4 regions of the Lelliottia nimipressuralis genome follow, and region 3 is predicted to be linked to each of the others. Evidence: predicted binding sites of a transcription regulator. Region 3 holds the regulator's gene; each other region holds the start of a gene.
The links. The regulator PurR, encoded in region 3, represses purine synthesis genes. The targets are predictions, from matches to a motif close to CANGCAAACGTTTGCNTG.
Positions count from the first base shown of each region.

Region 1 (3,142 bases), 250 kb from region 3:
AACGGACGGTGACAGCCCCTTCCTGATCGGGGAACGTGCTGTTGATGCGACGGGAGAGTTCTCCGGCCAGCGCATCCAGCGCGCCAGCAGGCAAAGTGGTTGTTTTGGCGATAGTCACTTCGATACGCATAATTGCCCCCTGTGTAATATACTGTGTATTTATACAGGCATTATATTGAACTTACAACAGGGGGCGATAAAAAATTACTGTTTAACCGTCCAGTTAACGGTTTCACCGGCGAGGAATGGGATGAGAGTGTCGTCTGTCAGGGCGATAGTATCGACGACCTGGCTCTGTTTGCGTTCCAGCTCGATAAAGGTTTCATTCACCGGCAGGCCGTAGAAGCGCGGACCGTTCAGAGAACAGAAGGCTTCGAAGTGCTCCAGCGCGCCCATCTCTTCAAATACCGTGGCGTAGCTGGCCAGCGCCGTTGGGGCGTTGAAACAGCCCGCACAGCCGCAGCTGGCCTCTTTACGGTGACGCGCGTGCGGGGCGGAGTCGGTTCCGAGGAAGGCGCGGGTAAAACCGCTGGCGACGAGTTCACGCAGCGCATGCTGGTGGATATTGCGCTTGAGGATCGGCAGGCAGTACAGGTGAGGGCGCACACCGCCGACCAGCATGTGGTTACGGTTGAACATCAGGTGCTGAGGGGTGATTGTCGCGGCGAGCAGATCGTTGCCGTCGCGCACATACTCGGCAGCATCTTTGGTAGTGATGTGCTCAAAGACCACTTTCAGCCCCTGCAGACGCTGGCGCAGCGGTTCCATCACGGTCTCGATAAAGCGCGCTTCGCGGTCAAAAATATCGATGTCGGGATGCGTCACTTCGCCGTGGATAAGCAGCGGCATGCCCAGTTTTTCCATGCGTTCCAGGACCGGCATAATGGCATCCGTGCTGGTCACACCGTGGCTGGAGTTGGTGGTGGCATTGGCCGGGTAGAGTTTGGCGGCAGTGAACACGCCTTCATTAAAGCCGCGTTCGACTTCGTTCGGGTCGAGCGAATCGGTGAGGTAGCAGGTCATCAGCGGGGTAAAATCATGGCCTGCCGGAACGGCATCGAGAATGCGCTGACGGTAGGCAATTGCGGCATCAACGGTGGTGACTGGTGGAACCAGGTTAGGCATGACAATCGCGCGGCCATAGATTTCGCTGGTGTAAGGGACAACGGTTTTCAGCATGTCGCCATCGCGCAGATGGATATGCCAGTCGTCAGGGCGGCGGATTTTCAGAACCTGGGGATGTGCAGTCATTGATATGCTCCGGCTTATCAGGAATCAGTCATAAGGATGGCTGTTTTTGCCGGACACAAATCATAAGGGGAAACGTTTTCGTTTGCACACATTTCCGTTAAATAGCAGTGTAAAAAAAGGGCGCACACGGCGCCCTCTCGGTTAATTCGTAAACGGGATGATAATTTCACCCGGTTTCACTTCAATTCCCTTGGCGTATTTCTTCGCCAGCGCTTCACCTTTGCTTCTGTCCTCGCTCAGCACATAGGCAGGCTGCTGATTGAAATAGTTCCGCAGCGACTGGTTCAGATACGGCATCAGGGTTTGCAGCACCGGTTTCATTTTCTCCGGCGTCACTTCGGCATCCACGATCTCCATTTCCTGAAGATAGATGGCCCCTTTCTCTTTGTTAAAGACCGGCAGCGCTTTCAGTTTCAGCTTAATGTTCGCTTTCTGGCTGCCAAACAGGGAGTTCATATCCAGTTTGGCGTCGCCGGAGAGCGTGACTTTATTCGGCTCTTCGCGGCCAATCTGGCTGACGAGTTGATTGAGTACGATATGGGCATCGGCGACGCCGGGCACACCGATATCTTTGGAGAAGTTATTGTGTTTTTCCAGCGCCTGATTAATTTCCTGCTCACTAACGCTGTATTGCGTAAGCTGGTTACAACCGACCAGCAGGCCGCTGATAACTAACGCAGCAGCAATGACAATCTTTTTCATGGGGTTCCTCAACATGATGTCGGCGCTCTTGTCCTGACGCCTCAGTATGTCAGGGGGGTATACCAGTTACCAGCAGAAAAACCTGATATTCGGGGGCGAAAGTGGACCTTCCGCCCGTGGGAATACGTGCTCAGACCATCAGGCCCCGGGTTCGAGCATACCGCTTGCGCTGCGTTTCGGGCTGAACTGCCACCACAGGGCGATGAGGGTGATAAAGCCTACAACGCCCAGCATTACCCACGGCAATTCCGGTTGATTCAGCGCTTTCCCTGCATCGAACAACCAGCCGCCTCCGGCGTATCCGAGCGCACCGCCAAAGGCCAGCCCCAGTCGGCTAAAGCCCATGTAGCTGCCGCGTGCACGCGGATCGGCAAGCCCGGCGCTGAGGGTTTCACGCGCCGGTTCGGCAATGATCGACCCAATGTAGAAGGTGCAGATCAGAATAAAGAGCTGTTGCAGAGTGCCGACCAGACCAATCGGCATCATGCTTAACGTCATCAGCAGCAGGCCCGCCATCAGGCGATGCTCAAGACGAAAACGTTTTTCGCTCCAGCGCGCGATAGGGTAGAGCAGGGTCAGCGACAGGCAGGCTTCGATGGCATACATCCATTTCACGGCCGCAGGCGAACCGGCAATATCGTTAACCATAATGGGCAGCATCAGCATTACCTGAACCGCCAGCATGTAATAGCCCGTCAGCGTCAGCACGTAGGTAACGAAGCGTTTATCGGCCAGCACGCGGCCCAGCCCTTCACGCACGGGGGCTTTTACCGTCGAGAGTTTCCAGGCGGGCAGCAGCCAGGCGTTAAATGCCGCGCAGAGGATAAACAGCACCGCGCCGGTGGCGCACACCAGACGGAAATCATATTGCAACAGCCAGCTGCCGAGCAGGGCGCCAACCACCGCACCGGCGCTATCCTGCATCATCAGCAGCGAGAAAAAACGCCCGCGATGCTGTGGGCGAATCAGTTTCACGACCAGCGCAGTACGCGGCGGATCAAACAGCGTGCCGCCAATCCCGGAGAGGAAACAGGAGAACCACAGCAGCCAGGGATCGTGCGCGATGCCCATGGTGGCAAATCCGGCGGCCCGCAGTAGCATGCCGGTGACAATCATCGGTTTTGCGCCGAAGCGGTCGGCAATCGCACCGCCAAACACGCCAAGTCCCTGCTGGACAAACTGACGCAAG
Region 1 is NZ_CP167172.1:1,710,402-1,713,543, forward strand. Features, by position in the region: gene dinI (DNA damage-inducible protein I) at 1-130, opposite strand, end outside; gene pyrC (dihydroorotase) at 205-1,251, opposite strand; gene ACB496_RS07945 (lipoprotein) at 1,393-1,953, opposite strand; gene mdtH (multidrug efflux MFS transporter MdtH) at 2,092-3,142, opposite strand, start outside.
Region 1: a site for PurR is predicted at 1,317-1,334, ahead of pyrC (dihydroorotase). Genes of this name have one in related genera too.

Region 2 (3,142 bases), 1.4 Mb from region 3:
GCCGACCGGACCGCAGAGATAAAACTGCATGGCCGGATCGCTGAACGCCCCTTCCTGAGTCCGTAAATCCATCAGCCCTGCGCTATCAAACACGTCATCGCTTTCCGGTTTGTTATACCAGATGTGAGAGGTGAAGCGCGGCAGCGTGGCACCCAGCGTTTTAACTTCTTGCGCAAAGGCATGCACCTGGCCGTTTTCCGCCGCGTGGAACCAGTTCACCTGCGCGCTGTGGTTTGCCGCTGCGAGGGTATCGAGCATCGCCAGCATCGGCGTTTGGCCGACACCCGCTGAAATCAGCGTGACAGGCGTGTTCGCTTCTACCGCCATAAAGAAATCACCCGCCGGTGCCGCCAGATGCACCACATCGCCGACGCTGGCGTGATTATGCAGCCAGTGAGAAACCTGACCGCCGTCTTCACGTTTCACCGCAATACGATAGCCTTTTCCATTCGCTTTACGCGTCAGAGAGTACTGACGAATTTCCTGATGCGGGAACCCTTCGGGTTTCAGCCATACGCCGAGATACTGACCCGGCTGATAATCCGCAACTGGTTTGCCGTCGACGGGTTCAAATTCAAAGCTGGTGATCAGGGCACTGCGCGGTTTTTTATCGGCGATACGGAACGCGCGCGTGCCTTCCCAGCCGCCGTTTTTCGTCGCGTGCTCGCTGTAGATTTGCGCTTCACGATTGATAAACACATTCGCCAGCACGCCGTAGGCTTTGCCCCAGGCGTCCAGCACTTCCTGGCCTGGGCTGAACATCTCGTCGAGCGTCGCCAGCAGGTGGCTGCCGACGATATCGTACTGCTCAGGTTTAATCTGGAAACTGGTGTGCTTCTGGGCAATTTTCTCAACCGCAGGCAGCAGCGCGGCCAGATTTTCAATATTGCTGGCATACGCGGCGATGGCGTTAAACAGCGCCTCGCGCTGATCGCCGTTGCGCTGATTGCTCATATTGAAAATCTCTTTCAGCTCCGGGTTGTGAGCGAACATGCGATCGTAAAAATGGGCGGTGAGTTTCGGTCCGGTTTCGACCAGCAGGGGAATAGTGGCTTTAACGGTAGCGATGGTTTGAGCGTCTAACATAGCAACTTCCTTCGATTGTTACTCTAATGATGTATTTTAAATGCATCTTATAAAAAATATCCCTGCTTTGTAAATGGTTCTTTGCATGATGAAATAGTTGCATCACAAACCTGAAAAGAAATCCATTGAAAATCGCGAGGTCTTTATTCCTCAAACCCTTGCGTGGCGGGTAGGTAAACGTTTGCGTAAAATCCTTTGTCAAGACCTGTTATCGCAACACTATTCGGTTATACTGTTGCCCGTCGTCTATCAGGACAGCCTTTTCAGGCCAAAATTTTATTGTTAGCTGAGTCAGGAGATGCGGATGTTAAAGCGTGAAATGAACATTGCCGATTATGATGCCGAACTGTGGCAGGCTATGGAGCAGGAAAAAGTACGTCAGGAAGAGCACATCGAACTGATCGCCTCCGAGAACTACACCAGCCCGCGCGTAATGCAGGCGCAGGGTTCTCAGCTGACCAACAAATATGCAGAAGGTTACCCGGGCAAACGCTACTACGGCGGTTGCGAATACGTTGATATCGTTGAACAACTGGCGATTGACCGTGCTAAAGAGCTGTTTGGCGCAGACTACGCGAACGTACAGCCGCACTCTGGTTCTCAGGCGAACTTCGCGGTTTACACCGCGCTGCTGCAGCCGGGCGATACCGTTCTCGGTATGAATCTGGCGCAAGGTGGCCACCTGACTCACGGTTCCCCGGTCAACTTCTCCGGTAAACTGTACAACATCATCCCTTACGGTATTGATGAGTCCGGTAAAATTGACTACGAAGACATGGCGAAGCAGGCGCAGACCCATAAACCGAAGATGATCATCGGCGGTTTCTCTGCTTACTCCGGCGTGGTTGACTGGGCAAAAATGCGTGAAATCGCAGACAGCATCGGCGCATACCTGTTCGTTGATATGGCGCACGTCGCCGGTCTGATCGCAGCAGGCGTTTACCCGAACCCGGTTCCACATGCACACGTTGTCACTACCACGACCCACAAAACCCTGGCAGGTCCGCGCGGCGGCCTGATCCTGGCGAAAGGTGGTGACGAAGATCTGTACAAGAAACTGAACTCTGCCGTCTTCCCAAGCGCTCAGGGCGGCCCGCTGATGCACGTTATCGCAGCGAAAGCCGTTGCCCTGAAAGAAGCGATGGAGCCAGAGTTCAAAGTTTACCAGCAACAAGTGGCGAAAAACGCGAAAGCGATGGTGGAAGTGTTCCTGAACCGCGGTTACAAAGTGGTTTCTGGCGGCACTGAGAACCACCTGTTCCTGCTGGATCTGGTTGATAAAAACCTGACCGGTAAAGAAGCCGATGCCGCGCTGGGCCGTGCTAACATCACCGTTAACAAAAACAGCGTACCAAACGATCCGAAGAGCCCGTTTGTGACCTCCGGTATCCGTATCGGTTCTCCGGCTGTCACTCGCCGCGGTTTCAAAGAAGCGGAAGTGAAAGAGCTGGCTGGCTGGATGTGTGATGTTCTCGATAACATCAACGATGAAGCTGTGATTGAACGTGTTAAAGGTAAAGTGCTCGATATCTGCGCACGTTTCCCTGTCTACGCGTAATTCTGCTCGCAGAAATAATAAAGGCCGCGTAAGCGGCCTTTATGTTATCTAGCGACGGTCGATGGATATCGCCCCCGGCCCGGTTACGGCCAGCAACAAAAACGCGCCGGCAATGCTGATATTCTTGTAGAAGTTAATCATGTTAGGCATAACCGCATCACCGCTCATATCCCAGTAGTGGTGACCAATCACCGCTGTCCCAAGCGTATAGAGGACAAAGAGCAGCGCCAGTGGCCGGGTGAAGAACCCAAGCACAATCAGAATCGCGGCGGGCACTTCCATGATCACCGCAATAATGGCTGCCAGCATCGGCATCGGTGCGCCGAGCGAGGTCATATATTGCACCGTTCCATCAAAACCGGTCATTTTCGGAATACCAAAAATAATAAACAACACAACAATCGCGATACGTGCGATCAGCAGTACCAGCGGGCGGGACTGTCCGAAATCGAAATAGCGTAGAGTGTTCATGGCAGGCTCGTTATTGGATGGGGCTTA
Region 2 is NZ_CP167172.1:3,396,501-3,399,642, reverse strand. Features, by position in the region: gene hmpA (NO-inducible flavohemoprotein) at 1-1,086, opposite strand, end outside; gene glyA (serine hydroxymethyltransferase) at 1,391-2,644, shown strand; gene ACB496_RS16265 (DoxX family protein) at 2,693-3,115, opposite strand.
Region 2: a site for PurR is predicted at 1,257-1,274, ahead of glyA (serine hydroxymethyltransferase). Genes of this name have one in related genera too.

Region 3 (3,142 bases):
TCAAAAATTTTGCAGGCAGAAAATGTGGTCAGAATATTCGTTAGAAGTGGTGGATGCGGTCGCGCGTAACGGCAGCTTTAGTGGCGCGGCCCAGGAACTCCATCGCGTCCCCTCTGCGGTGAGCTATACGGTGCGTCAGCTTGAAGAGTGGCTGGCGGTTCCGCTGTTCGAGCGCCGTCACCGCGACGTTGTTCTGACGCCAGCGGGCGTCTGGTTTTTGAAAGAAGGACGATCTGTTATCAAAAAAATGATGATCACCCGCGAGCAGTGCCAGCAGATTGCGAACGGCTGGCGCGGGCATCTCGCCATTGCGGTGGATAACATCGTCAAACCCGAACGCACCCGACAGATGGTGGTCGATTTCTATCGCCACTTCTCTGATGTGGAGCTGCGCGTCTCGCAGGAGGTGTTCAACGGCGTGTGGGATGCGCTCTCTGACGGCAGGGTGGAGATGGCGATCGGCGCGACTCAGGCGATCCCTGTGGGTGGTCGCTATGCATTTCGCGATATGGGAGCCCTGAGCTGGACCTGCGTTGTCGCCCGCGATCATCCTCTGGCCGCCATTGCAGGCCCGTTGAGCGATGATACGTTGCGCAACTGGCCGTCACTGGTGCTGGAAGATACCTCACGATCGCTGCCAAAACGGATTACCTGGTTACTGGATAACCAACGCCGTGTGGTCGCCCCGGATTGGGAAACGTCGGCGACCTGTCTTTCTGCGGGGCTGTGCGTGGGAATGGTGCCGGCGCATTTTGCACGTCCACGCATCGATCGCGGTGAATGGGTGGCTCTGACGCTGGAAAACCCGTTCCCGGATGCGGCCTGTTGCCTGACGTGGCAGCAAAACGATATGTCACCGGCGCTGGCGTGGCTGCTGGATTATCTGGGAGACAGCGAAACGCTGAACAGAGAGTGGCTGAGGGAGCCGGAATAACCGGCCCCTCGGGGGATTAACGGCGGTAGTCGCGGAACGGACCGTCGGCCACGGAGCGGCGTTCAATCAGGCGCGGGTGGACTTCAATCGACTGCGACTCTTCACGCTTGCTGACGATGCGGTCCAACAACATATTGAAGGCCGTTTCGCCCAGCGAGTCTTTCGGCTGGTGAATGGTCGTCAGCGCCGGGGTGAAGTAGCGTGCGTTGCGCACGTTATCGTACCCGATCACGGAAATGTCCTGCGGCACGCGCAAACCCAGCTCATCGGCTGCGCAAAGGGCGCCCATCGCCATGATGTCACCCCCGATAAAGACTGCGGTAGGGCGGTGCGACTGGGAGACGATCTGCTGCATCGCGCGGTAGCCGGACTCCGGCTCGAAGTCGCCCTGCACGATCCAGTTTTCTGGCACCGTAATTAGCGCTTCTTCCATCGCTTTCATGAACCCTGCCAGACGGCCTGCGCCGGTGTTGCGCTCCAGCGGACCCGGAATGACGCCGATTTCGCGGTGACCGCGCTCAATCAAGTAGCGACCTGCCATGTAGCCGCCTTCAAAGGCGTTATCGTTGACGGAATCGGTAAAATCAGCGCGGGTATCACCCCAGTCCATCACCACCATCGGAATGTGGCGATACTCTTCAAGCATGGAGAGTACGGACTCCGGGTATTCAGAACACATTACCAGCAGGCCATCAACGCGCTTTTGCGCCATCATCGACAGGTAAGCGCGCTGTTTCTCCTGGCTGTTCCAGGCGTTGCCGAGAATCAGGGTGTAGCCCTTCTGGAAACAGTTTTTCTCAACCGCTTCGATGATCTCCGCAAAATAGGCGGCTTCGCTGCTGGTCGCCAGCAGGCCGATCGATTTGGTGTGGTTCACCTTCAGGCTACGCGCCACGGCACTTGGGGAGTAGTGCAGCTCTTTGATGGCGGCCCATACGGCGTTGCGCGTCTCTTCCGCAACGAAACGCGTTTTGTTAATTACATGTGATACGGTTGTAGTGGAAACGTTTGCGCGTTTCGCCACATCTTTAATTGTTGCCATTACATGTCACTCCAGACCATATCTTAAACTCCTGAAATACTTAAAGGTAAACGTTTGCCTTCTCTCACCCTTATCTCGCAATGTGAATTGCGATACGCCGGGAAAACGACTCAGAACGTCAGGAGGGGGTCAGTGGCCGGTACGCTTATAAATTTAGCGTGGAATTTTGTCTTATCTTGATGAAAAGGGGAAGAGCAAAAACGGTTATCAGCCTAAATCCAGGAAGATTTTTGGGGTAAACTGTGTAAAAATGAGCAAGCTCACTTTTCGTGGGGTGATTAAAAGGAGAAAAATTGATGAGTACCGATCTGAAGTTTTCGCTGACGACAACCATTATTGTTCTGGCTCTGATTGTCGCTGCGGGTCTGACCGCTGCGCTGCACTGATTCAAGCGGGGGAGAGTTCTCTCCCTCATCTCCTGCCTGTTCCCTGATTGTTACCCGCACGGCAAAAATCTTTTGCTAATTTGTTAACTTCTCATTTTTTGTGATTGATGTCATGCTTTTGACATCTTAGTCCCGTGTCGCGCGACGACACGGCATCCGTAGTTAATCAATGAAAATCAATTTTCCCCTGCTTGCCCTGGCGATTGGCGCTTTTGGCATCGGCACCACCGAGTTTTCCCCGATGGGACTGTTGCCGGTTATCGCAAAAGGGGTAGATGTCTCTATTCCCGCCGCAGGTATGCTGATCAGCGCCTACGCCATTGGCGTGATGATTGGTGCGCCGCTCATGACGCTGCTGTTGTCGCATCGTGCCCGTCGCAATGCGCTGATCTTCCTGATGGCGATTTTTACCCTCGGTAACGTGCTCTCGGCGCTGTCACCGGATTACACCACGCTGCTGCTGTCACGCATTCTGACCAGCCTGAACCACGGCGCGTTCTTTGGCTTAGGCTCTGTGGTGGCGGCGAGCGTGGTGCCAAAACACAAACAGGCCAGCGCGGTGGCAACCATGTTTATGGGGCTAACCATCGCCAATATTGGCGGTGTACCGGCGGCGACCTGGCTTGGTGAAGTCATTGGCTGGCGGATGTCGTTTATGGCAACCGCAGGGCTGGGCGTAGTGGCGATGATTGCACTGTTCTTCTCGCTTCCGAAAGGCGAGGCGGGCGAGCGCCCGGACGTGCGTAAAGAGCTGTCGGTGCTGGTTCGTCCACAGGTGTT
Region 3 is NZ_CP167172.1:1,963,020-1,966,161, forward strand. Features, by position in the region: gene punR (DNA-binding transcriptional activator PunR) at 23-934, shown strand; gene purR (HTH-type transcriptional repressor PurR) at 951-1,976, opposite strand; gene ACB496_RS09215 (YnhF family membrane protein) at 2,273-2,362, shown strand; gene ACB496_RS09220 (MFS transporter) at 2,532-3,142, shown strand, end outside.

Region 4 (3,142 bases), 2.3 Mb from region 3:
TGACGTTGTTTAGCTGTGCCTTCGTTGGCACGCGGTTACTCTTCCCGAACGGCATCAACCGCCTCGGCGGGCTGAACGTGGCCATGATCTGCTTTGCCGTGGAGATTGTTGGCCTGCTGCTGACAGGCATTGCCAGCGAGCCGTGGGTGGCGAAAATCGGCGTGTTCCTTGCGGGCGCGGGCTTCTCGCTGGTCTTCCCGGCGCTGGGCGTGGTGGCGGTGAAAGCCGTGCCACAGCAAAACCAGGGCTCTGCACTGGCGACCTATACGGTATTTATGGATATGTCCTTGGGCGTGACCGGGCCACTGGCCGGGCTGCTGATGGCATGGGCGGGCGTTCCGATGATCTATCTGGCGGCGGCGGGGCTGGTGGGCGTGGCGCTATTGTTGACCTGGCGCCTAAAAAAACGGCCCCCGGCGCAAGCGACGGAGGCCGTTGAATCGTGATGAAAATTATTTGATCACGACGGTATTAATGATGTTTTCCGCAGCGGTTTGTGCTTTCTGCTGATCGTCAGCAGGCAGGGTGATTTGCATGGTCAGCAGTTTGCCGTCCACTTTACCCAGCACCACGGAGGAGTAAGCGGTCTGGCCTTTGGCAGAGATAATGCTGTCCAGCTGTTGCAGGGTGTGGCCTTTCAGTTCGATGGACTTATTGGTCACGACCTGCAGCTGCGGATCGCGGCTACGCTGTTGATCTTCCAGACGCTTGGTCAGCACGGCCAGGTCTTCGCTGGTGTCGTCACCGACAATCACGATCACCGCTTTCTGCCCGGTGGCGTCTGAATAGACGTGCATGTTGTTCGCCTGGGTACCCAGCTTGCCGCTCTGATCGGTCATATCCGCCGGCAGAGAGAAACTGAGTTTGCCATCCATCAAATTCACCGGTTGTCCGGTGGCGTTACTTTCAGCAGACGCGCCCTGAGCAGGGGTCTTCGTATCGCTGTTATCACAGGCCGCAAGACCCACAACCAGCAGGCCAATCCCGACATATTTAACCAGATTGCGCATTGACTTCTTCCTTTCGATAAACGGCCATAACGGCTCATTTGTCCATCTTATCACAACTGATAAAGCGAACCTTTAACCAGCCTGTAATGCAGACATTTCGGATTTATCCGCCAGCCTTTTCAGCAGCATATTCAGCAGCACGCCGTACATCGGCAGGAAGAACACAATGCTGATCAGCACTTTGAAGCAGTAGTCCACCAGCGCGATTTCCATCCAGTGGGCGGCCATAAAGGCATCCGGGCTGCGCCAGAAGGCGATAAAGAAGAAGGCGAGGGTATCGCTGACGTTGCCAAACAGCGTGGACGCCGTCGGTGCCATCCACCAGCGGTGGTTTTGTCGCAGGCGGTTAAAGACGTGGACGTCGAGGATCTGCCCCAGCGCATAGGCCATAAAGCTGGCGGCGGCGATACGGGCGACAAACAGATTGAAGTGCGTCAGCGCTTCAAAGCCCTGCCAGCTTCCCATATAGAACAGGGATGAGATGACGTAGGAGATGAACAGCGCGGGCAGCATCACCGCAAAAATAATGCGTCGGGCCAGCGGCGCGCCGAAGATGCGCACGGTCAAATCTGTCGCAAGGAAGATAAACGGGAAACTGAACGCGCCCCAGGTGGTATGGAAACCAAAAATGGAGATGGGCAGCTGCACCAGATAGTTACTGGAGGTGATCACCAGCAGATGAAATAGCGATAGCCAGAACAACGCTTTTACGCGCTGCGATTGAGAGAACTGCGTCATATTGTGACCTTTTTATGATTTGGGGTGAGGGAACCCAATAAAAACCTACCGGGGTAGGGTTTAAAGCCGCCGCATAATACTGCTTTTGGAGGGTATTGCAATGGCTAATTTTCGCGCAATCGTTAACCTGGTTTGCTTTGCCGAAAACGCGGCGTAAACTACAGCCGTTTTTGATGTGAACGAGAAGATGATGACCAACCTGTTTTCCAGCCCTGACCATACGCTTGATGCACAAGGCCTCCGTTGCCCGGAGCCGGTAATGATGGTGCGCAAAACCGTGCGCAACATGCAGACCGGCGAGACGCTGCTGATCATTGCTGACGATCCTGCCACCACCCGCGATATTCCGGGCTTTTGTACCTTTATGGAACACGAGCTGGTGGCGCAAGAGACGCAATCGCTGCCGTACCGGTATCTGCTGCGCAAAGGATAATCGCGGTTGCCGGGTGGCGACGACGCTTTACCAGGCCTACAACATTATCGCCTTTGCCCGGCGGTTATGACTTCCGCCGTAACAACCGCAGGGCGTTGGCTGTCACCAGCACCGTCGCCCCCGTATCCGCCAGCACCGCCAGCCACAGACCTGTTATCCCCAGCAGCGTTGTCACCAGGAAGATCCCCTTCAGCCCCAGCGCAATCGTAATGTTCTGACGAATATTGGCGCGGGTGGCGCGCGCCAGGGATATCATCTGCGCAAGCCCGGTCAGACGGTTATGGGTAAGCGCCGCATCGGCGGTTTCCAGCGCCACGTCGGTGCCGCTGCCCATCGCAATCCCAATCGTTGCGGCTTTCATCGCCGGGGCGTCGTTAATCCCGTCGCCGACCATTGCCAGCGGTGCCTGAGCGTTCAGCCCGGTAACAGCCTGCACTTTATCTGCTGGCAACAATCCTGCCCGGTATTCCAGATCAAGCTCACTGGCAATCGCTGCCGCTGCACGTGGGTTATCGCCGGTCAAAATCACACCCTGAATACCGAGCTTATGCAGTGCCGCCACGGCCTCTTTGGCATCGTCACGCAGGGTATCGCGCAGGGCCAGAACCCCTTTCGCCACGCCGTCGACAACGACGATCACCACCGTCTGCCCGGCCTGTTCCAGCTCGCGGATCTGCGGGCTAAATGCGTCAGCGGGGAATTTATCGGCGGCACAGATCAGCACCTGGCGCCCTTCGACCACCGCTTCGATCCCTGACCCCATTAGCGCGCGCTGCGCACTGGCTGCGGGGATAGTCAGCCCGCGCGACTGGGCCTCACGCACAATCGCCTGCGCCAGTGGATGGGTCGATCCCTGCTCGACGGCGGCGGCCAGTGACAGCAGTGCGTCGTCGGCAGGATAAATTCCGGTAACCTGCGGTTTGCCAACCGTCAGGGTTCCGGTTTTATCGAAGGCGATCTG
Region 4 is NZ_CP167172.1:4,352,053-4,355,194, reverse strand. Features, by position in the region: gene ACB496_RS20945 (MFS transporter) at 1-446, shown strand, start outside; gene ACB496_RS20940 (DcrB family lipoprotein) at 453-1,010, opposite strand; gene ACB496_RS20935 (7-cyano-7-deazaguanine/7-aminomethyl-7-deazaguanine transporter) at 1,083-1,748, opposite strand; gene tusA (sulfurtransferase TusA) at 1,939-2,181, shown strand; gene zntA (Zn(II)/Cd(II)/Pb(II) translocating P-type ATPase ZntA) at 2,246-3,142, opposite strand, start outside.
Region 4: a site for PurR is predicted at 1,861-1,878, ahead of tusA (sulfurtransferase TusA). Genes of this name have one in related genera too.